DNA from 3 places in the Kitasatospora terrestris genome. Region 2 is predicted to be linked to each of the others. Evidence: riboswitches for the same ligand, from Rfam matches in the RefSeq annotation. Region 2 holds a riboswitch; each other region holds the start of a gene.
The links. Region 2 has a riboswitch for cyclic di-AMP ahead of ABEB06_RS22720 (transglycosylase family protein). Riboswitches for the same ligand answer to the same signal wherever they lie in the genome.

Region 1 (7,793 bases), 1.5 Mb from region 2:
GTCCTGTCACATGGGTCCGGGGCCGCGCCGCGCCTACCGTGACCTGACTCCACGCCACCCTGCCGCCCCCGAGGAGGCGACCCCTGATGCCCCACCCCGTCAGGTCCCTGTGCACCGCCCTGCTCACCGCCGCCCTGCTGCTGCTCGACGTCGGCGTCGGCACGGTCTCCGCCCACGCCGCCGCGCCCCCGTACCTCACGCAGGAGGCCGTCTTCACCGCGCCCGGCAACGGCTGGGACCGGGTCGAGCGCTACCTGGACACCACCACCGGCTTCCGCGCCGAGCAGTACCCGCCGGACGGCCGCGGCGACCAGGACGGCGCCCGGCTGACCTGGTTCGGCGGCGTCCGGCAGCCCTATTCCGGCCGCTTCCTGCTCCACAGCGCCACCGGCTGGAACACCGGCCCGATCGCCACCCCCGTCCTGCTGGTGCACGGCGCCAACGACAACGCCGACCGGGCCTGGGCCGACCCCGGCGCCACCGGCAGCTGCGGCGCGGCCAGTTGCCCCTCCACCGGCCTGGCGCAGAGCCTGGCCGCTTCCGGCCACCGGGTCTTCGCGATCGGCTTCGCCCACAAGCAGGGCGACAACCTGCTCCAGGCCCAGGCGGTCGGCGACGCGATCGCGCTGGTCCGGGCCAGGCTGGGGGTCACCCAGGTCGACGTGGTCGCCTGGAGCAAGGGCGAGGTCGCGGCCCGCGCGTACGTCTCCTCGGTCCGGCCGTCCTGGGGCTGGGCCTACGCCGGGGACGTCCGGCGCCTGATCACCCTCGGCGGCCCGCACGGCGGCCTGGACTACACGTACGCCCACGGCTGGGCCTTCTCGCCGGCCACCTGGCCGGCCTGCGGCGGCACCGCCAACGCGCCCTCCCCGCACCTGTACATGACCTGCTACGGCAGCTACACCGCGCAGCCCTGCCTCGGCGTGCTGCCCAGCGGCGGGTACGACTGCTTCCCCGGCCAGCGCCAGCTGCTCGCCCGCTGGGACGGCCGGTACGGCCTCGACTCCACCGCCCAGGACTGGTGGACCACCTACTACGGCGGCCAGGGCTTCTACACCTCCGGCCAGGGCATCCAGGCCGCGATCGACGCCGGGTCGCTGATCGCCGCGCTGCAGCGGGCCGGCGTCCCCGCCTCGGTGCGCAGCTACCTGCTGGCCGGCGGCTCGGCCGACATCCCCGGGATCCTCAACGAGGGCCGCGGCCCGAGCGACGGCCTGGTGTTCACGGCCAGCGCCCTGGACACCACCGGCATCCCCACCGTCGGCGGCACCGCGCTGCTCGGCGGCCTCAACCACATGGAGCTCGCCTGGGCCCCGGCCGCCGTCCAGCAGATCACCTCCTGGCTCACCTGACCAGGGCGATCCCGCCGGCCCGCGGTGTGACGCTTGTCTCTCCCGGGCCGGTTGTCGCTCTGTCGACAATCTGTCTAGCCTGCTCGGGTGCTCGCACCGGGCACGCCGCCGCCGGGACGCCGAATCCTGTCCACCCGCCGGGGGCTTTCGCTGACCACCACTGGACAGGAGCGGGGGACCCACAGGTACGTCGCCATGCCCTCCGCTCCCTCCGGGACGGCCGGACACGGCTAGGGGTGAAGCCGCACGCACGCGCGGCCGGGCCGCCTCAGGGCCCGAACCCGACAGCTCACCTCGCAGGCGTCGCGGAGGAACCCCGTCATGCGCCTCTCCCGTCCTGCCCGCATCGGCGCCGTCGCCGGTGCCGCCGCCCTGATCGGCGCGCCGCTCGCCGGCAGCGCCCAGGCCGCCTGGTTCAACCCGTCCGCCTGGACCACCCCGTCCGTCTGGAACGCCCCGACGACCGCGGCCCCCACGACCGCCACCGTTGCCGGAACCACGTCCACCGCCGCGACCGTCACCCAGGACCGCCTCGCCCCGGAGTCGATGACCGCCGCCGTCCCGACCACCGCCTCGCTGACCGTCCACTCCTCGTCCTGCTTCACCGCCAAGACGCTCGGCGTCGGCGTGCGCGACGCCGCCGGGCGGAACCTGGACTTCCCCGGCAACGCGAGCAACGTGCAGATCTGCCCGGGCGGCACCACCTTCACCAGCGCCGCCCGCACCCTGCCGGCCGGCACCTACACCCAGTTCGGCTTCTGGCAGGACTCGGCGAACGCCTGGCACAACCTGCCCTCGCGCACCCTCACCGTGGCCGCCGCCGGCGCCGCCACCCCGGCCCCGGCGCCCGCCCCCACCGTCAAGCCGACCCCCGCGCCGACGCCGACCCCGACGCCCACGGCCGCCCCCACGCCGACGACCGCGCCGACCACCCCGGCCGCGGCCACCGGCTCGCCGATCCCGGGCAAGGCACTGACCTGGTCCGAGGAGTTCGACAGCGCCATCGCGTACGGCTCCAAGTGGACCGGCGACAAGTCCAGCGCCTACCGCTACGGCAACCACAACCCGGACGACAACAAGCTCGACTGGCTGACCACCAGCGGCGTCCAGGTCTCCGGCGGCGTCGCCACCTTCACCGCCAAGCCGTCCAGCCACACCCTGGAGAACGGCAAGCAGGCCTGGGACACCGGCCTGCTCACCACCGAGTACTCCTCCCAGGGCTTCCAGGTGAAGACCGGCGACTACGCCGAGACCCGGGTCAAGCTGCCCGCCGGCACCGGCGCCTGGCCCGCCCTGTGGACCTGGAAGAACGGCAACGGCGAGATCGACTCCTTCGAGTACCACCCGGACAACCCGAACCTGCTGGAGCTGACCAACCACGTCAAGTCCGGCTCGAAGTACTACACCGACGCGAGCGCCATCGCGAAGGACCAGTGGGTCACCATCGGCACCTACTACGGCGCCGACTCGGTCGACTGGTACGTCAACGGCAAGAAGGTGTTCTCCGACGGCACCGGGGTCGGCACCGGCTGGTCCGCGTACCTGATCCTCAACCTGTCGCTGAGCGCCGGCCAGTACCACCCGGCCGCGTCCGGCTCCGCGCCGATCAGCTTCGCCGCCGACTGGGTGCGCGTCTACCGCTAGTCAGCTCACGGTGAGCGTGAACGCCGTCCGGTCGTTCCGCTGATCGGCGTCGTCCGCGCCCGTCACCCGTACGCGCCCCTCGGCCCTCGTGCCGGGGGGCACGTGCGCGTCCACCCGGACCGGGATCAGCGCGGTCGCCGTCCGCAGCGCCGGCAGTCCCGCCGGGAAGGTGCAGCGGACCAGGTGGCCGGCGAGCGAGACGGCGCAGCCGTCCGGGAAGAACGGGCCCTCGGCGGTGAAGCCCGCCGGCAGGTCGACCAGCACGGTGAACGGCGAGGCCGTCCGGTCCGGTCCGCCGTTGGCGACGAAGGCGTGCACCGTGGTCAGCCCGCCGGGCGCGGCCGGGTCCGGATCGAGCCGGACCACCTGCAGGTCCGCGTGCGAGGGCGCCGCCGCCGTCCCGGTCGTCCCCAGGGCAGCCGCGGCCGCCACCGCCGCGACCACCAGCGCCCGCATCACCCGCACGGCCATGCTCCACTCCCACTGTCGGCACCCGCCTGCATACTCACAGTAGTGGCGCACGCCCTGTCGAGCGGAGGTGGACACGATGACTGGTCGCGTGTTGAGCGAGGTGAGCGGCGCGGTCGCGGCCGAACGGGAGACCGCGTTCGTCGAGGCGTACCGGCAGCTGGTGGCCGGCCCGCTGCCGGAGGGGCTGCTGCGCACCGAGCTGCTCAAGGGCGGCGACCGGCACTGGCGGATCCAGAGCCTGTGGCGCGACCTGGCCACCCTGGAGGCCGTCCGGGCCGACCCCAAGACCGCCGCCGCGCCGCGCCTGTTCCGCGAGGCCGGGGCCGATCCGGTGCTCGCCGTCTTCGAGGTGACGGTCGCCCAGGTCGGCGACCTCGACCTGTCCAACTGACACGGTCGGCGCCCCGTCCCGTCCGTCCTGTCGCGCCGTCCGTGCTACGTCGCGCCGTCCGTGCTGCGTCGTGCCGTCCGCGCTACGGCACGCCGTCCGTGCTACGGCACGCCGTCCGCGCTACGGCGCGAGCACCTCGCCGAGCCGGGAGGCGATCTGACGCATCACCGGGACGAGCGCCGCGCTGTCCGCCTGCGCCTCCAGCGCGCGGATCCGCGCCTCCGGGCCGGAGACCGACAGCGCGGTCGGCGTCGGCGCGCCCGGCACCGCGACCGCGATGCAGCGCACCCCGATCTCCTGCTCCTGGTCGTCCACCACGTACCCGGACTCGCGGGCCGCGCCCAGCTGGGCGATCAGGTCCTGCGGGTCGGTCACGGTGTACGCGGTGTGCGCCTGCAGCGGGCCGGTGCCGAGCAGCGCCCTGGCCTCCTCCTCGGGCAGCTGGGCGAGCAGCGCCTTGCCCACGCCGGTGCAGTGCGGCTGCACCCGGCGGCCGACCTCGGTGAACATCCGCATCGAGCGGCGGGACTGCACCTGCCCGACGTACACCACCTCGCCACCCTCCAGGACGGCCAGGTTCGCGGTCTCGCCGGTGGCCTCCATCAGCTCGGTCAGGTACGGGCGGGCCCAGCTGCCGAGCAGTCGGCCGGCCGTCTCGCCGAGCCGGATCAGCCGCGGGCCGAGCGTGTACCGGCGCGCCGTGTCCTGCCGGACATAGCCCTGCTGAACGAGGGTACGGATCAGGCGATGGATGGTCGGCATCGGCAGGCCGGAGGTGGTGGAGAGCTCGCTCAGGGTGGCGATGCCGCCCGAGTCGGCCAGCGCCTCCAGCAACAGGAAGGCGCGCTCGACCGACTGCACGCCGCCGCCCGCGCGGTCGTTGCCTGTCGGAGCTGTGGCGGGGGTGCTGACCACCGGCGTTCCCTTCACTGTCGGAGGAGGAGTAGAGTCCCTGCGATCTAGCTCAACAAACCGTTGAAATTCTGTATCGCGGAAACTAGTCTCCACCTTACAGAACAGAACCCGCCGGTAGGCAGGGTTCGGATCCGGGAAGTTCCCACCGGAACATCCCGAGCGATCACAACCGTCCAAGGAGTGTCCTGCCCATGGCTGCAGATCAGGGACCACTCGGCGCTGCCCCCGCCGCCCCGGTCGTCACTGTCGCCGGTCCGCGCGTCCCCCGCGCCGAGGAGGTGCTCACCCCGGAGGCCGTCGCCTTCGTCGTGGGCCTCCACCGCGCCTTCGAGGGCCGCCGTCAGGAACTCCTGGCCCGACGCAAGACCCGCCGGGCCGAGATCGCCGCCGCCGGCACCCTCGACTTCCTCCCCGACACCGCCGCCGTCCGCGAGGGCGACTGGCAGGTCGCCGAGGCGCCCCGCGCCCTCCAGGACCGCCGGGTCGAGATCACCGGCCCCACCGACCGCAAGATGGTCATCAACGCCCTCAACTCCGGCGCCAAGGTCTGGCTCGCCGACTTCGAGGACGCCACCGCCCCCACCTGGGAGAACGTGGTCTCCGGCCAGATCAACCTGATCGACGCCTACGAGGGCCGGATCGACTTCACCTCCCCCCAGGGCAAGGCCTACACCCTCAAGCCCGCCGACCAGCTCGCCACCGTCGTGGTCCGCCCCCGCGGCTGGCACCTCGACGAGAACCACCTGCTGGTCGACGGCACCCCGGTCGCCGGCGCCTTCTTCGACTTCGGCCTGTACTTCTTCCACAACGCCGCCCGGCTGCTCGCCCGCGGCCCCGAGGACCCCAACTCCGGCCCGTACTTCTACCTGCCGAAGACCGAGAGCCACCTCGAGGCCCGGCTGTGGAACGACGTCTTCACCCACGCCCAGGCCGAACTCGGCATCCCGCACGGCACCATCCGCGCCACCGTGCTGATCGAGACCATCACCGCCGCGTTCGAGATGGAGGAGATCCTCTACGAACTGCGCGAGCACGCCGCGGGCCTCAACGCCGGCCGCTGGGACTACCTGTTCTCCATCGTCAAGAACTTCCGCGACGCCGGCGAGCACTACATCCTGCCCGACCGCAACACCGTCACCATGGCCTCGCCGTTCATGGCCGCCTACACCCGCCTGCTGGTGCAGACCTGCCACCGCCGCGGCGCCCACGCCATCGGCGGCATGGCCGCCTTCATCCCCTCCCGCAGGGACCCCGAGGTCAACGCCGCCGCCCTGGAGAAGGTCAAGGCCGACAAGGACCGCGAGGCCGGCAACGGCTTCGACGGCTCCTGGGTCGCCCACCCCGACCTCGTCCCGGTCGCCCGCGCCTCCTTCGACGCCGTCCTCGGCGAGCGCCCCAACCAGAAGGACAACCCCGGCCCCGCCGAGCCCGTCACCGCCGAGCAGCTCCTCGACATCGCCGGCGCCGGCGGCACCTGCACCGAGGCCGGCCTGCACAACGCCGTCCAGGTCGGCGTCCGCTACATCGAGGCCTGGATCCGCGGCCTCGGCGCCGTCGGCATCTTCAACATGATGGAGGACGCCGCCACCGCCGAGATCTCCCGCTCGCAGATCTGGCAGTGGATCCACAACGGCGTCGTCCTCGCCGACACCGGCGAGAAGGCCACCGCCGAGCTCGTCCGCCGCCTCGTCGCCGAAGAGCTCGCCGCCCTGCGCACCGAACTCGGCGACGACGCCTACGCCGCCGGCCGCTGGCCCGAGGCCGCCCGCCTCTTCGAAAAGGTCGCCCTCGCCGACGACTTCGTCGACTTCCTCACCCTGCCGGCGCTCGCCCTCCTCGACTAGAACCTACCGACCGGGCCACCCCACCACCCCTGCCACTCCGGCAGGTCAACAACCCTCAACCACTCCGTTCCGTACGGCCCCCCGCGGTGGCCGTACGGAACGGCGCTGTTCGGAGCTCCTCATGGCACGCATCTTCTTCAACGGCCAGGCGATGGTCGGCGGACCGCTCCACGACTCGGTCGCCGACTACCTGATCGGCCCGGTCCGCACCGCCCCCGGCTACCGCTTCTTCTCCATCCGCGACGTCTGCCCCGGCCTCCACCCCGACCCCGCCGTCGACACCGCCATCGACGGCGAGCTCTACGACGTACCCCTCGAGCACCTGCGCGACGTCATCCTCCCCGGCGAACCCCGCGAACTCGAACTCGGCGTCATCACCCTCGCCGACGGCACCCCCTGCCTCTCCATGCTCCTCGCCCGCGGCGAACTCGAGCGCGGCGTCCACCACGAGATCACGGAGCACGGCGGCTGGCGCCCCTACCTCGCCACCCTCGGCCGCGAGGCCTAGCTGAAGGTGGCGTCCTGCGCCACGAATGCCGCGTGCAGCTCCTTGGCCCGTGTTCGAAGCGTCTGCGTCAGGGCGTGCTGGTTGGCCCCGCGCGTCTTCAACGCGTGGCAGTTCGGGCACAAGGCAATCATGAACTCGGGCTCGTCCTGACCGGTGCGGGCGAGCCCATTCACGTGATCCACCTCCAGAATCGGCGCGCCAGTGGCTGTCCGCTCTGACCAGTGGCCTCGGCAGTCCGGGTTCTCGCACGCACCCTGCGAGCGGAGAATCACCGCTTGTCGGGCCGCTGCTGAACGCAGTTGACGCTCAACCGTGGTCAGAGTGCTGCTGCCCTGGCCCTCTCTGCGTTCCGCCGTCCGTCGCGCTGCCGAGCACAGCGAGCGATACTTCTGCGCTTCGGTCAGTTGCTGATCCATGAGGTCCAACGGAACGAAGTCTGCATCGTCGTGAACCACGCCTCGCTCGGACTCCAGGATCTCGATCAGCTCTGGCGGCCAGTGGTCACGCAGTGGAGACGGTACGGGTGCCAGCACCCAGACGTACTCCTTGCGCCGGTTTCCGTTCTGGTCGTGTCCCCATTGCAGGCGCTGTTGCACCACGACTGCCCAGCTCTCGAAGTTGAACGGGCCATTGACGGGCTTGTGCCAGAAGCGGAAGGCTCGTTGAGA
Region 2 (7,793 bases):
CACCGCGACCTGAAACCCAGCAACGTGATGGTCCGGGACGACGGCCGGGTGGTCCTGCTCGACCTCGGCATCGCCACCGCCCTCGACCCCGACGCCACCCGCCTCACCCTCACCGGCAGCCCGATCGGCAGCCCCGCCTACATGGCCCCCGAACAGGCCCTCGCCGCCGGCGCCGACCCGCGCAGCGACCTGTACGCGCTCGGCTGCATGCTGCACGAGATGCTGACCGGCCAAGCACCGTTCCCCGCTCCCACCGCGCTCGGCGTCCTGCGCCGGCACGTCGACGACCCGCCGGTGCCGCTGCGCGCACTGCGCCCCGAGCTCCCCGCCGCCGTCGAAGTCCTCGTCCTCGACCTGCTCGCCAAACGGCCCGCCGACCGGCCCGCCGACGCCCAGCAGGTCCACGCCCGGCTGCTGCCGCTGCTCCCCGCCCCGACCGTCGCCCCGCAACCGCCGCACGGCGCCGTCCCGGACCCGACCCGTCCCTACCGCTACCCGCACCACCCGCAGCCGCCGTCCGGTACGCGGCCGGGCCCGCCCCGGCCGGACCGCCGACCCGGACCCGGCACGCCGCCACCGGCCGCCGCCTCCGTCCCCGTCGTGATGCCCGCGCTGCCCGACCCCCGCCTCGCCCCCACCGGCCCGGCCCCCACCCCGGTCCCCGCCCCGGAGGCCGGACCCGCCGGCAGGGCGGAAGCCCTGGCCGAAGCCTGCGCCCGGCTCTCCGACCTGGTCGCCGCCGGCCGGCACGGCGAGGTTCTGGCCCTCGCCGCCGACCTGCTGCCCCGCGCGGTCGCCGAACTCGGCCCCGGCGCACCCCTGGTCCTCACCGTCCGCACCATCCGGGCCCGCACCCTGCTCGCCGCCGACCGCCCCGCCGACGCGCTCGCCGAGTACCGGGCACTGCTCGCCGCACACCCGGCCGACTCCCCGGCCGTCCCCGGCCTGCGCGAGCGCGCCGGACTCGCCCAGGTCGCGGCCGGCGACCGCGAGGGCGGCTGGCAGGCCCTCCTGGAACTGCTGCTCGACACCGAACGCCGGCTCGGCCCGCACCACGAGGACGTCCGCCGCCTGCGCCGGCACCTCGAACAGCTCGGCGCCACCCGCACCACCAGCGGCAACCCGTACACGGCCTGAGGCCCCGGCGGCCCGTTGCCGCAGCGGTCTGGGCAAGGGCGGGCAGTGCGCTCTACTGTTCGTCCCAGCTCGTCGAACCACCCCAGGAGTACCACCGGAACGCACCGGCCCCACCCCACCCCCGGGAGGCACCTCGTGATCCGCACCAGCTCCATCCGCCGCCGCACGCGGACCGCCGTCGGCGCCGCGGGCCTCGCGCTCGCCGCCGCCGCGCTCACCGCCTGCGGGACGCAGCCGGCGCACCAGGGCGCCGCAGCGGTCGTCGGCGGCCAGCGGATCAGCATCGCCGCGGTGGACGCCCGGGTCGCCGAGGTCCGGGACGGCGTCGCCGCCGCGCAGGGCCAGAACGGCGGCGCCCACAACGAGCGCGCCGGCCTCGCCCGCAAGACCGTCTCCGACCTCGTCCTGGACCGGGTCATCGCCCAGGCCCTCACCGACCACGGCCTCAGCGTCACCGACACGGAGATCGCCGACGGGCGCAGCGCCGACGCCAAGGCACTCGGCGGGGAGGCCCAGCTCGCCCGGGAACTCCTGCTCCGGCAGGCGGTGCCGAGCGGCGGCATCGACGCGTTCTACCGGCAGCAGCTCGGCATCCAGAAGCTCGCCGCCGCGCAGGGCGAGGACCCCCGCACCGACGCCGGCAACGCCGCCATCCGCAAGGCCCTGGTGGCCGCCGGCACCGAACTCGACATCCAGGTCAACCCCCGCTACGGCCACTGGGACGTCCAGCAGATCGGCCTCGCCGACACCGTCGACCCCTGGCTCCCCCAGAACACCAACCCCGCCTGACCCCTCCGCCCCCGCCGCCGGGCCGGCACTACGCGCGCCCTGCGGGGGCCTGGCGGCAGTCGGTTCGCGGAGCGTCCCCGCCGGAGGCGGTCGTCGGGCGTGTGCCGCTCGCGGAGCGCCCTGCGGGAGGCGTCTGGTGGCAGCCGGTTCGCGGAGCGTCCTGCCGAAGGCGTCCCGTGCATGCCGCCGTCGCGCAGCGCCTCGCCGGAGGCGCTTGGCGGCAGCCGGTTCGCGGAGCGTCCTGCCGAAGGCGTCCCGTGCATGCCGCCGTCGCGCAGCGCCTCGCCGGAGGCGCTTGGCGGCAGTCGGTTCGCGGAGCGTCCCCGCCGGAGGCGGTCGTCGGGCGTGTGCCGCTCGCGGAGCGCCTTGCCGGAGGCGCCCTGCGCATCTCGCCGTCGCGCAGCGCCTCGCCGGAGGCGCTTGGCGGCAGCCAGCTCGCGGAGCGTCCTCGGGGGATGGTGGGCGGGGGTCGCGGAGGGCCGGGCGGCTGGTGGGGGAGCGGGTAGGTTCTGGGGTGTGGACACTCCGAAGCTGACGTTGCTCACCACTACTCACCGCGTGGCCCCCGGGCTGCTCTCCTGGCCCGCGTGGGAGGCGTTGCGGTCCGCGCCGCGGGTCCTCGCGGGCGACGCCTCGCACCCGCAGCTGCCCGCCGTCCGCCAGGCGGGCGTCGTGGTGGAGGTGGTGGAGCGGGGTTCCGCTCCGGCGCTGGCACGGATGCTGGTGGAGGCGGCGCCGGTGCTGTGGCTGGGCAGTGCGGACGGTGACCCGGGGCTGACGGACGCGCTGGCGCGGATCTCGGTGGAGGAGGCGGGCCGGGTGCCGGAGATCGAGGTGCTGCCGGGCTCGTACGACCTGCCGGGTGCGCGGCTGCTCGACCTGGCGTCGGTGATGGACCGGCTGCGTTCGCCGGGGGGCTGTCCGTGGGACGCCGAGCAGACGCACGCGAGCCTGGTGAAGTACCTGGTGGAGGAGGCGTTCGAGCTGGTCGAGGCGATCGAGGAGGGGGATCGGGAGACCCTGCGCGAGGAGCTCGGCGACGTGCTGCTCCAGGTGTTCTTCCATTCGCGGATCGCCGAGGAGCACCCGGACGACCCGTTCTCGATCGACGACGTGGCCGGCGACATCGTGGAGAAGCTGATGTACCGGCACCCGCACGTCTTCGGTGACGTGGAGGCGTCGGGTGCGGCGCAGGTCGAGGCGAACTGGGAGCAGTTGAAGGCGGCCGAGAAGCAGCGGGAGTCGGTGCTCGACGGGGTGCCGGCGGGGCTGCCGGCGCTCGCGTACGCGGCGAAGCTGGTCTCCCGGGTGCGGCGGGCCAACTTCGTGGGCGTGCCGGACGGCGCGTACGAGCTGCCGGCGGAGCTGACCGAGCGGTCGGCGGGCGACCTGCTGCTCGCGATCGCCCAGCGCGCGTACGACGCGGACGTGGACGTGGACGCCGCCCTGCGGGCCGCCGCCCGCCGCTACCGCGCCGCGGTGCGACAGGCCGAGGGCCTCAACCCGTAGTGACCCGCCGGGCTGCGGTCACCAGCGCAGCCCCGGGGCCCCGGGCGCCGGGAGCGGGATGCCGGGAGCGGGACGCCGGGGGCCGGGGGCCGGGGGCTAGGCGACGGCGGCCGGCTCCGGGCTGCGCCGCTGCTGCGGGACGACCTCGCCGATCGCCTCGCCGAGCAGGGCGAGGAGGTCGGCGAGCGGGTCGAGGTGGTCGGGGAGGTCGGCGAGCTGGACGATCCGCTCGCCGTCGGGGCCGGCGACCGCGAAGAGGTCGATCGGGCCGAGGTGCTTGACGGCGGTGGAGACCAGCGCGGCGATGTCGCTGGGGCGGTGGATGTCACCGGAGACGCCGACGACGTGGCAGTCGGGCCGGTCGAGTTCGGTGGCGAGGTCCTCGGCGACGCCGGGCCGCAGGTCGGCGATGAGGAGGCGGGCGGCGCCGGCGGCGGTGAAGCGGCGGGCGAGTTCCGCCCCCGAACCTCCGTCGAGCACCGCGATGACCACCACTGCCCCGGTTACCCGCATGGACTGCTCCTCCTTGAGACGCCCGGTGGCCGGTCCGCACGCCGCCCACCAACGGTTGTCGGAGGATCGTAGGCACGCCACGACCCTCCGCAACAGGGATTACCCGCCAGGTGACCAGACTCACGCAGGTCGGGGCACCGGATACCGTCAAGGCATGTCCCACACGCCCGAGACCACCCGCCCGGAGCTCTTCACCTGGGAGTTCGCCGCCGATCCGTACCCCGCGTACGCGTGGTTGCGCGAGCACGCGCCGGTGCACCGGACGACCCTGCCGAGCGGAGTGGAGGCGTGGCTGGTGACCCGGTACGCGGACGCGCGGCAGGCCCTCGCGGACAGCCGGCTCTCCAAGAACCCCGCGCAGCACAACGCGCATGCTCATCGCAGCGGCCGGGTCGGCATCCCGGGCGAGCGCCAGGCGAACCTGATGACGCACCTGCTGAACATCGACCCGCCCGACCACACCCGGCTGCGGCGGCTGGTGTCGAAGGCGTTCACGCCGCGCCGGGTGGCGGAGTTCGAGCCGCGGGTGCAGCAGCTCACCGACCGGCTGATCGACTCCTTCGCGGAGCGCGGCTCGGCGGACCTGATCCACGAGTTCGCGTTCCCGCTACCCATCTACGCGATCTGCGACCTGCTGGGTGTCCCGGCCGAGGACCAGGACGACTTCCGGGACTGGGCCGGGATGATGATCCGGCACCACGGGGGGCAACGCGGGGGTGTCGGCCGGGCGGTGAAGCGGATGCGCACGTACCTGGCCGAACTCATCCACCGCAAGCGGGCGGACCTCGGGGACGACCTGATCTCGGGGCTGATCCGGGCCAGCGACCACGGCGAGCACCTCACCGAGAACGAGGCCGCCGCGATGGCGTTCATCCTGCTCTTCGCGGGTTTCGAGACCACCGTGAACCTGATCGGCAACGGCCTGTACGCGCTGCTGCGCAACCCGGGGCAGCGCTCGCTGCTGCAGGAGTCGCTGGCCCGGGGCGAGAGCGGGCTGTTGGAGACCGGGGTGGAGGAACTGCTGCGCTACGACGGGCCGGTGGAACTGGCGACGTGGCGGTTCGCGACGCAGCCGCTGTCCATCGGCGGGGTGGACGTCCCGGTCGGCGACCCGGTGCTGGTGGTGCTGGCGGCGGCGGACCGCGACCCGGCCCGGTTCGCCGGGGAGAACACCCTCGACCTGGCCCGCGCCGACAACCCGCACCTGGGGTTCGGGCACGGCATCCACTACTGCATCGGCGCGCCGCTGGCCCGGCTCGAGGGGCAGCGGGCGCTCGCCACGGTGCTGACCCGGCTGCCCGATCTGCGTCTTGCCGCCGACCCGTCCGAACTGCGCTGGCGGGGCGGTCTGATCATGCGCGGCCTGCGCGAACTGCCGGTCTCCTTCACTCCGGTGCACGCCTGACGGCGCGTCGTGTCGCGGGGGCTGAATGCGGATCAAACCGGACGTACCTGCATAGTTCGTACCCGAGTTGTGACGCTTCGTAATTCTTGCGTGATACCGGTGATATGAGCTTGTGATTGATCGTCGGATCTGCCTACTCTCCCTCTGCTCGCAGCCGCGGGCCCCGGGTGCGGAACGCCGAATCCTGTCCGCCGCGCCGCAGGGAATCCGACAACGACCCGGACAGGGGCGGGGGAACCAGGTTTGACGCCGTCCCCCACGGCTTGGGGTGAAGCCGCCTTCCCGGCGGCCGGGCCACCTCCCGGTCCGAACCCGACAGCTCACCTCGCAGGCGTGCGGAGAGGATTCGCCATGCTGTTCACCGGTTCCGGCCGCCACCGTCGCAGTACCAAGGCCGAGAAGGCCATCGCCGCCGCGGGCGTCGCGGGCGTGGGTCTGGCCCTGCCCCTGCTGACCGCCACCGGCGCCCAGGCCGCCCCGGTCTCCGTCTGGGACAAGGTCGCGCAGTGCGAGTCCGGCGGAAACTGGTCGATCAACACCGGCAACGGCTACTACGGCGGCCTGCAGTTCAGCTCCTCCACCTGGAAGTCGTTCGGCGGCGGCCAGTACGCGCCGCGCGCCGACCAGGCGAGCAAGGGGCAGCAGATCGCCGTCGCCGAGAAGGTGCTCGCCTCGCAGGGCCCCGGCGCGTGGCCGGTCTGCTCGAAGCGCGCGGGCCTGACCAAGGGCGGGTCGTCGGCCCAGACGGACACCGCCTCGCGCTCCGAGACCCGCGCGGCGGCCCCGAAGGCCGCGACGCCCAAGGCCGCGACGCCGAAGACCGCGACCCCCGAGGCGGCGGCGCAGGGCGCGACGTCGCAGAGTGCGCCCCGGGTTGTGCCGCAGGGCGCCCAGGCCCCGGCCGCCGCCGGCGGCGGCTACACCGTGCGCCCCGGTGACACGCTGTCCGGCATCGCCGCCGCCCAGCACGTGTCCGGCGGCTGGCAGAAGCTGTACGAGTCCAACCGTCCGGTGATCGGCGGCAACCCGGACCTGATCATGCCGGGTCAGGTCCTGTCGTTCTGACGGCTGCGGGAGCGGGCACTCCGGACCGTCCGGCGTGCCCGCTTTTGCGGGGCATTCAGATGAACTACCGGCGAGTAGCGCGCCACACGGTGAGACGGGACGAAGGTCAACGTGGACCGGAAGCCCGGGACGGTTAGGCTCTGGTCGTAACGACTACACATCCGCTTCCGCTAGGAGATGCCTCGTGCCGTCCATTGATGTCGTCGTAGCCCGCGAGATCCTCGATTCCCGCGGCAACCCCACGGTCGAGGTCGAGGTCGGCCTCGACGACGGCAGCACCGGCCGTGCCGCTGTCCCGTCGGGCGCGTCCACCGGCGCCTTCGAGGCGCTGGAGCTCCGCGACGGCGACAAGAACCGCTACTTCGGCAAGGGCGTCGAGAAGGCCGTCCTCGCCGTGATCGAGCAGATCGGCCCGGAGCTGGTCGGCTACGACGCGACCGAGCAGCGCCTGATCGACCAGGCCATGCTGGACCTGGACGCCACCCCGGACAAGTCCTCGCTCGGCGCCAACGCCATCCTCGGCGTCTCGCTCGCCGTGGCGCACGCCGCCTCCGAGGCCAGCGACCTGCCGCTGTTCCGCTACCTGGGCGGCCCGAACGCGCACGTCCTGCCGGTCCCGATGATGAACATCCTCAACGGCGGTTCGCACGCGGACTCCAACGTGGACATCCAGGAGTTCATGATCGCCCCGATCGGTGCGGAGTCCTTCTCGGAGGCCGTCCGCTGGGGCGTCGAGGTCTACCACACCCTCAAGGGCGTCCTGAAGGAGCGCGGCCTGTCCACCGGCCTCGGCGACGAGGGCGGCTTCGCGCCGAACCTGGACTCCAACCGAGAGGCCCTGGACCTCATCACCGAGGCCATCAAGAAGGCCGGCTACGTGCCGGGCAAGGACGTCGCGCTCGCGCTGGACGTCGCCGCCTCCGAGTTCTACAAGGACGGCGCCTACCAGTTCGAGGGCAAGGCGCTCTCCGCCGCCGAGCTGATCGAGTACTACGCCGAGCTGGTCGCCGCGTACCCGCTGGTCTCCATCGAGGACCCGCTGGACGAGTCGGACTGGGACGGCTGGAAGGCCATGACCGTCAAGCTGGGCGACAAGGTCCAGCTGGTCGGTGACGACCTGTTCGTCACCAACCCGGCCCGCCTGGCCCAGGGCATCGAGACCGGCACCGCCAACGCGCTGCTGGTGAAGGTCAACCAGATCGGTTCGCTGACCGAGACCCTGGACGCCGTGGAGCTCGCCCAGCGCAACGGCTACCGCTGCATGATGTCGCACCGCTCCGGCGAGACCGAGGACGTCACCATCGCCGACCTCGCCGTCGCCACCAACTGCGGCCAGATCAAGACCGGCGCCCCGGCCCGCTCCGAGCGCGTCGCC
Region 3 (7,793 bases), 2.0 Mb from region 2:
CGGCACGGCGGATGAGGTGCTCGGTGAGCTCCTCCTGGTTCACGCCCAGCTCCAGCTTGGCGACGATCGAGTCCAGGACGAACTGGGTCTTGATGCCCTTCTTCGCCTGCTCCTCGGTCTCCGCGTCGTAGGCCTCGCGGGTCTTGTCCTGGGAGGCCAGGTAGGTGTCGAGGGTCAGGCCCATCGGCTCCAGCTGGTGGTGCTCCAGGTTGTGCTTGCGGGTCTCGACCTCGTCCTTGAGGAGCTTCTCCGGGTAGTCCATCTCGACCCGGGTCAGCAGCTCGTCGAGGACCTTCTCCTGGGCCTGGGTGGCCTGGTCGAACTCCTTCATGCGCTCGAGGCGCTTGCGGGAGTCGCCGCGGAGCTCCTCCAGGGTGTCGAACTCGCTCGCCAGCTGGGCGAACTCGTCGTCGAGCTCGGGGAGCTCCTTCTCCTGGACGGTGGTCACGGTGACGGTGACCTCGGAGCTCTTGCCGGCCTGGGTGCCGCCCTTGAGCTCGGTGGTGAAGGTCGCGGACTCGCCGGCGGACAGGCCGACCACGGCCTCGTCGATGCCCTCGAGCAGGCGGCCGGAGCCGATCTCGTAGCTCACGCCGGTGGCGGTGCCGTCCTCCGGCACCTCGCCGTCGACCTTGGCCTCCAGGTCGACGACCACGACGTCGCCCTCGGCGGCGGCGCGCTCGACGTCCTTCACGGAGGAGAAGCGCTCGCGGAGCTGCTGCAGCGACTTCTCGACGTCCTCGTCGGAGACCTCGATCGGGTCGACGACGACCTCGATCTCGGAGAACTCCGGCAGGGTGATCTCCGGGCGGACGTCGACCTCGGCGGTGAACTTGAGGTCACCGCCGTCGACCAGGGTCTCGACACCCTCGATGTTGGTGATGTCCGGCTGGCCCAGGACGTCGATCTTGCCCTCGTCGACGGCCTGCGTGTAGAAGCGCGGCAGCGCGTCGTTGACGGCCTCCTCCAGCACGGCACCGCGGCCGAACCGCTGGTCGATCACGCGGTTCGGGATCTTGCCCTTGCGGAAACCCGGGACGGTGACCTGCTGGTTGATCTTCTGATACGCCGCGTCGAGGCTGGGCTTCAGCTCCTCGAAGGGCACCTCGACGGTGAGTCGAACCCGGGTCGGGTTCAGAGTCTCGACGGCGCTCTTCACGGTGGGGTCTCCTATGGGGCTTGCGGTCAGGGCGATAGGCGGTTGGAGCTGCGATGGGAATTTCGGCTTCCGTACTACCGCCAACGCCCCATCCTACCGGTACCACGAAAGCCGCTGTGTACCCCACGGGCACCAGGGGGCGCACCCGCCCGACGGCCGGTACGACAACAGGGCCCCGCCCGCCGGACGAGACCCTGCCGCACTGTCGGGGTGACCGGATTCGAACCGACGGCCTTCCGCTCCCAAAGCGGACGCGCTACCAACCTGCGCCACACCCCGTGGTGCCGAGAGGAAGAGTACACGTCGGCCGTCCACCGCCCGTGGTCATATCGGCGCCCGCACGAGCGAAAGCGGTGTGCATTCCACCGACCCGACCAGGTACGCTAGCGACGTCCTCGTGACCGCCTCGGCGGCCCGGGGGCGAGCTGTGCCGCCGACGGCGGCCATGCGGGTGTAGCTCAATGGTAGAGCCCCAGTCTTCCAAACTGGTCACGCGAGTTCGATTCTCGTCACCCGCTCCGCGCAGAACGGCCCCGGCTGCCCCAGGCAGCCGGGGCCGTTGCCGTTCCCGCTGGTCCGGCCGGGTGCGCCCACGGCCCCGGGCACCCCTCGCGGGGCGGCCGGGGCCGTGTGTGGTGACTGCGCCGTCTACCGCAGGGGTCAGACGCTGACGCCGTGCGCCGCCAGGTAGGCGACCGGGTCGATGTCCGAGCCGTAGCTCGGGGTGCTGCGGATCTCGAAGTGCAGGTGCGGGCCGGTCACGTTGCCGGTGGCACCGGACAGGCCGATCTGCTGACCGGCGGAGACGCTCTGGCCGGCCGAGACCGAGATGGACGACAGGTGGGCGTACTGGGCGTACTTGCCGTCGGCCAGCTTGATGATGACCTCGTTGCCGTAGGCGCCGCCGTTGCCGGCGGAGACCACGGTGCCGGCGGCGACGGCCTTCAGGCTGGTGCCGGTGGAGACCGGGAAGTCGATGCCGGTGTGGTAGCCGCTGGACCAGTTGGAGCCGGCCGCGTGCCACGCGGTGGTGTGGTGCACGGAGACCGGGGCGACGTAGCCGGAGGCGTTGGAGGACGCCGCGGCGGAGGACGCCGGGGTCGACGAGCCGGTGGCGGCCTTCGGGGTGGCCTTCTTCGCGGTCGAGGTGGTGGTCGACTGCTGGGTCTGCTTCGGCGCGGACTGCTGCTTGGGAGCGGTCTGCTGCTTCGGCTGCTCGGCCGGGGCGGCGGCCGGAGCGGCCGCGGCGGCACCGCCGACGGTCAGCTTCTGGCCCGGGTAGATCAGGTTCGGGTTGGAGCCGATGACCGAGTGGTTGTCCTGGTAGAGCTTCTCCCAGCCGCCGTCGACGTGCTGGGCGGAAGCGATCTTGGACAGGGTGTCGCCGGCGACGACCGAGTAGTCGTGCGACGCGGCGGCGGCCGGAGCGGTGTCGGCGGCCGGGGTGGCGGCGACGGCCGGGGTCTCGGCGGCGGCGGCGGCCGGGGCGCGGTGGCCCTCGTGGGCGTGGCCGGTACCGTGCGCGCTGGCGGCGGTGACCGGGAGGCCGACCGCGGCACCGGCGACACCGGTGGCGATGGCGATGCGGACGATGGTCTTCAGGCGGGGCTTGCGGTGCTTGCCGTTCGCGGACATGAAGAATTCCTCTCCGACGCCTACGAGGTGAGCTGTCGGGTTCGGACGAGAGTTGCCCGGCCGCGCTAGGCACGGCTTCACCCCGAGCCGTCCCCGGTGTTCCGGGTACGGCGACTTACCTGTGGGTCCCCCGCTCCTGCCGAGAACGGTTATCTGGTCGGCACCGGGCAGCGGCAGGACTAGGCGTTCCACCCGGTGGCCCACCCGGACGATCCGCCCGGGCTGCGGTGAAGCAAAGCCGACGCCGGGCACCCGTGGCAAGCGTCGGCCCCGCCGGGACGGAGGTCCCGACGGGGCTGACGGACCGGCAGGTCACCACCCGCGCACACGGCCCGACCGAGCGCTTACGGGATCATGACCCTACGTACACCAACCATTAACGCAGCGGCATATTCGGCACCGTTCGGACGCGATCACTCACCCCCGGTCACCGCACGGGTGACGCTGCTCACCCCGCGATCGAGGAGATGGCCTTGGCGAGCGAGTTCAGGAAGTCCTGGATCGGCTGCGCCGCGGTGGACTGGCTCACCATGAAGCCGAACAGGGCGGCGACGATGGCATGGCTGGTCTTCAACTGCTTGTTGCGGATGAAGATCACCATGATGATGCCGAACAGGACCAGGGCGGAGACGGAGAAGGCCACGCCGGACTCACTTCCTCGATTCATGGCGGGGGTTCGTGAGGCGGAAACCGGCCCCTACCCCCCGTGTCCCCACCAGTCCATCCGGACTCAGTGTGGTCGCTCGTGCGGACTCCGTAAAGGACTTGCCGGGCAACCGGTCGGAAGATCCTGCCATCTGAGACCGGTTTCCGCCGTCCGAGACGATAGCGGAAGGCATATGACGGGCCGTCGACGGCCGGTTGCCGTCACCGGGACGGGAGAGAAAAGGGCAGGCCGACCGCACCGGAGCGGGTACGTCCGAAGCGCCGTCAGGTTTGGCCGAAGATCACCACCCGCTCTTGACACCGGGTCGCCCACGGGCCACGGGCCGGCCGCCGGACCGCTACTGGCGCCAGATCAGCAGGACGGCGCGGTCGTCGTTGACGTCCTTGGCGACGGTGTCGATCAGCCGGGTCGCCGCGCCGCCGCGGGCCGACTCGGTCTGGGCGGCCGCCGCGACCAGCCGGTCGGACTCCCCCATCAGCCGGTCCATGCCCTCGGTGAGATCGCGCCCGGGCAGCTCCACCATGCCGTCGGTGCACAGCAGCAGCAGGTCGCCCGGCCCGAGCCGGCCGCGCACGCCCTCGAACTTGGCGCCGTCGTAGACCCCGAGCAGCGGGCCCTCGGCCTCCTTGACCTCCCATCGGCCCGCCCCGGCCAGCCGGTGCATGCCCGGCAGGTGGCCGGCCGAGAGCAGCTCGTACTCGCCGGTGTCCAGGTCGAGCACCAGGTGGACGGCGGTGGCGAAGCCCTCGTCCCAGTCCTGGCGGAGCAGGTAGCCGTTGGCGGCGGGCAGGAAGTCGTGCGCGGGGAGCGAGCCGAGCAGGCCGCCGAAGGCGCCGGAGAGCAGCAGCGCCCGGGAGCCGGCGTCCATGCCCTTGCCGGAGACGTCGGCGAGCACCGCCTCCAGCACCCGGCGGCCGCTGCCGGTGCGGGTGGCGACCACGAAGTCGCCCGAGAAGGACTGGCCGCCGGCCGGGCGCAGCGCCATGTCGGCGTGCCAGCCCGCGGGCAGGTCGGGGACGCGGCTCTGCACCCGGATCCGCTCGCGCAGGTCGAAGAGCATGGTGGAGCCGCCGCGCCAGGGCACGCCGACCCGGCGGCGGAACTGGGCGACCAGGAGTCCGGCGATGCCGACCGCGCCGACCACCAGGGCGGCGCCGGGGGTGACCCCGTAGACGTACGACTCGGGGCGTTCGCTGGCGACCTTCTCGCCGGTGTGGATCAGCGACTCGGCGATCAGCCCGAACGCGGCGGCCGCGTAGAGCAGCACCAGGGTGCCGGGGCGCAGCAGCAGGGCTCCGGCCAGGACCGGCAGCACCAGGGCGGTGGGCGGGCACCAGTCCGGGAAGAGCACGTTGGCCAGGACCAGCAGCGGGACGGCGAGGGCCAGCGCGGTGAAGGCGAGCCAGTCGGCGCCGTCGCCGCGGAAGTAGTCCACGCCGGTCCGGCGCAGGCGGACACGGACCCGGTAGAGCTTCGCGCGCCACCGGGCCGTCACGGGCTCCCGCGCCGCTCTGCCGGCCGGGCCCGTCGCAGTCGTCCGGGGCGTGTCGCCCTGCGTGCTGCCGGCCATGGGGTCCGACCTTATCCACCGGGGCGGGTGCCGTCGACGGGGTGGGCGGGGTCGGCGGCGATGTTCCGGGAGCTGTTCAGCGGGTTTCAGCCGACTGAGGGGGGTTCTGGTGATAGCTGTGGCGTATGACATCTCACCACCCCGACCTGTCCGTGCGCCCGCTCGCCGCCGAGGAGTGGGACGGCTGGTTCCGTGTGCTGGAGCTGGCCTTCGGCGGTTCCGAGGAGGAGCCGCAGCAGCGGGAGCTGTGGCGCGAACTGACCGAGGTCGACCGCGCGCTGGTGGTCTGCGACGGCGACCGGCCGGTCGGCGGTTGCAGTGCGTACAGCTTCCGGATGGCGGTGCCGGGCGGCGCGGTGCTGCCGGTCGCCGGCGTGACCATGGTGGGGGTGCTGCCCACCCACCGCCGGCGCGGGGCGCTGACCGCGCTGATGCGGCGCCAGCTGGACGACGTCCGGGGCCGGGGCGAGGCGCTGGCGGTGCTGACCGCGTCCGAGCCGCCGATCTACGGCCGGTTCGGGTACGGGCACGCCACCAGCCGGCTCGGCTTCACCCTGCCGCGCGGCCGGGTGGCGGTGCACCAGCCGGCCGGCCCCGAGGTGCGGCTGCGGCTGGCCGACCCGCGCGAGGCGCTGCCCGCGTGCGAGGAGCTGTACGCCGGCCTGGTGCCGCTGCGGCCCGGCATGCTGGAGCGGCGGCCCGGCTGGGAGGCGCTCGCGGTGCTGGACGCGCCGGGCGGGCGCGGCGGCCACTCGCCGCAGATGTGCGTGCTGGCCGAGGACCCGGCGGGCGGCCGGCTGCTGGGGTACGCCCGCTACGCGATCCGCCCGGATTCCGACGACGCCGGTCCGGCCGGGGTGGTCCGGGTGGACGACGTGGAGGCGACGCACCCGGCGGTGTACGCCCGGCTCTGGGCCTACCTGCTGGACCTGGACCTCACCTCCACGGTGACCGTCCGCACCCGACCGGTGGACGACCCGCTGGTGCACCTGGTCTCCGACCCGCGCCGGATCGTGCCCAAGCAGCGCGACGGCCTGTTCGTGCGGCTGGTGGAGGTGGCCGCGGCGCTGGAGCAGCGCGGCTACGCGACGCCGCTGGACGTGGTGCTGGAGGTGACCGACGGCTTCTGCCCGTGGAACGCCGGCCGTTGGCGGCTGAGCAGCGCGGGTCCGGGTGCCGGGGCGAGCTGCGTGTGGACCGATTCGGCGGCCGATCTGCGGCTGGACGTCCGCGAGTTGGGGGCCGCCTACCTGGGCGGGAGCACGCTCGCGGCGCTGGCCCGGGCGGGTCTGGTGGAGGAGGTGCGCGAGGGGGCGCTGGCGGAGGCGTCGCGGGCCTTCGCCTCGGACGTGGCGCCCTGGCTGCCGCACGGGTTCTGAGCCGGGCTCGACTCCCGTGCGGCAGCGGGTGGTTGGAGGGGCGGTGCGGGATCAGCCCTGCGGGTGGTGGGCCGGGATCGGCGGGAGCTCGCCGGTGGTCTCGTACTCGGAGAGCATCTCGATCCGGCGGGTGTGCCGCGGCTCGCCGCTGTACGGGGTGTTGAGGAAGATCTCGACGAACTTGGTGGCCTCCTCGACGGTGTGCATCCGGCCGCCGATCGAGATCACGTTGGCGTTGTTGTGCTCCCGGCCGAGCGAGGCGGTCTGCTCGCTCCACGCCAGGGCGGCACGGACGCCCTTCACCTTGTTCGCCGCGATCGCCTCGCCGTTGCCGGAGCCGCCGATCACGATGCCCAGGGCCTCGGGGTCGGCGGCCGTCCGCTCGGCGGCGCGGAGGCAGAACGGCGGGTAGTCGTCCTCGGCGTCGTAGATGTGCGGGCCGCAGTCGACCGGCTCGTGACCGGCGCCCTTCAGCCACTCGGCGAGGTGGTTCTTCAGTTCGTATCCGGCATGGTCGGAGCCCAGGTAGACGCGCATGCGACGAGTATCGCAGGCGGCAGTGCCGACGGGGCCGCGGGAACCGCGCGCGGCACGACGGTGGGACATCCACCGTGCCACTTCGCGCAGTTCGCCGCGGCCCGGCCGGGTCAGCGCCGCGCGGCGAGCTTCCAGACGCCGGGCAGCAGGGCCGTCGCCACGGCCACCTTGAGCGCGTCGCCGACCAGGTACGGGTACAGGCCGAGGTCGGCCGCCTTGGCGAGCGGGACGTGCAGGGCGACGGCCAGGTAGGGGACGCCGACCGCGTAGATCGCCAGGTTGCCGAGCACCATCGCGGCGGCCGTCCGCAGCGGGCTGCGGTCCGCACCGCGGCGGGCGAGCGCGCCGGTGAGGCCGGCGGCGAGGACGAAGCCGATCACGTAGCCGAGGCTCGGCATCGCCCAGCCCGAGCTCGCCCCGGCGAACCACGGCAGGCCCGCCATGCCGGCCAGCAGGTAGAGGCCGAGCGCGGCGACGCCGCGGCGGGCGCCGAGCGCGGTGCCGACCAGCAGCGCCGCGAAGGTCTGGCCGGTGACCGGCACCGGCGAGCCGGGGACCGGCACGGAGAGCTGGGCGGCCAGGCCGGTCAGCGCGGCGCCGCCGACCACCAGGGCCAGGTCGCGGGCCTGGGCGCCGTACCGGGTCGCGGCGCGCGGCAGCAGGTCGGCGAGGACGGGGACGGGTGCGGCGGTGGGCACGGCGGTGGCCATCGGGACTCCTCCGGTTCGGTGCGGTCGGAAACGATCACCACCGAACCTATGCACCGCCCGGCCCGGGGCCGAGGTCGTCCGTGACAAAACGTCACGCCCCCGGCTTGTCGGATCCGCACTGTGACGAAGAGCTCAC

Region 1: it holds a riboswitch for cyclic di-AMP, as region 2 does, so the genes downstream of both, ABEB06_RS29165 (glycoside hydrolase family 16 protein) here and ABEB06_RS22720 (transglycosylase family protein) in region 2, are expected to answer to the same signal.
Region 3: it holds a riboswitch for cyclic di-AMP, as region 2 does, so the genes downstream of both, ABEB06_RS13275 (M23 family metallopeptidase) here and ABEB06_RS22720 (transglycosylase family protein) in region 2, are expected to answer to the same signal.

Annotation. Positions count from the first base shown of each region.
Region 1 is NZ_BAABIS010000001.1:6,358,495-6,366,287, forward strand. Features, by position in the region: gene ABEB06_RS29160 (esterase/lipase family protein) at 87-1,352, shown strand; cyclic di-AMP (ydaO/yuaA leader) riboswitch at 1,491-1,670, shown strand; gene ABEB06_RS29165 (glycoside hydrolase family 16 protein) at 1,674-2,996, shown strand; gene ABEB06_RS29170 (hypothetical protein) at 2,997-3,467, opposite strand; gene ABEB06_RS29175 (antibiotic biosynthesis monooxygenase) at 3,544-3,858, shown strand; gene ABEB06_RS29180 (IclR family transcriptional regulator) at 3,979-4,773, opposite strand; gene aceB (malate synthase A) at 4,965-6,617, shown strand; gene ABEB06_RS29190 (allophanate hydrolase-related protein) at 6,739-7,125, shown strand; gene ABEB06_RS29195 (SRA domain-containing endonuclease) at 7,122-7,793, opposite strand, start outside.
Region 2 is NZ_BAABIS010000001.1:4,906,551-4,914,343, forward strand. Features, by position in the region: gene ABEB06_RS22695 (serine/threonine-protein kinase) at 1-1,137, shown strand, start outside; gene ABEB06_RS22700 (SurA N-terminal domain-containing protein) at 1,273-1,926, shown strand; gene ABEB06_RS22705 (nucleoside triphosphate pyrophosphohydrolase) at 2,443-3,435, shown strand; gene ABEB06_RS22710 (SDR family NAD(P)-dependent oxidoreductase) at 3,532-3,948, opposite strand; gene ABEB06_RS22715 (cytochrome P450 family protein) at 4,103-5,353, shown strand; cyclic di-AMP (ydaO/yuaA leader) riboswitch at 5,558-5,701, shown strand; gene ABEB06_RS22720 (transglycosylase family protein) at 5,705-6,418, shown strand; gene eno (phosphopyruvate hydratase) at 6,603-7,793, shown strand, end outside.
Region 3 is NZ_BAABIS010000001.1:2,879,561-2,887,353, forward strand. Features, by position in the region: gene tig (trigger factor) at 1-1,159, opposite strand, end outside; tRNA gene ABEB06_RS13265 (tRNA-Pro) at 1,365-1,438, opposite strand; tRNA gene ABEB06_RS13270 (tRNA-Gly) at 1,607-1,677, shown strand; gene ABEB06_RS13275 (M23 family metallopeptidase) at 1,820-2,794, opposite strand; cyclic di-AMP (ydaO/yuaA leader) riboswitch at 2,797-2,955, opposite strand; gene ABEB06_RS13280 (hypothetical protein) at 3,243-3,461, opposite strand; gene ABEB06_RS13285 (SpoIIE family protein phosphatase) at 3,799-5,031, opposite strand; gene ABEB06_RS13290 (GNAT family N-acetyltransferase) at 5,157-6,410, shown strand; gene ABEB06_RS13295 (ribose-5-phosphate isomerase) at 6,462-6,947, opposite strand; gene ABEB06_RS13300 (biotin transporter BioY) at 7,058-7,657, opposite strand.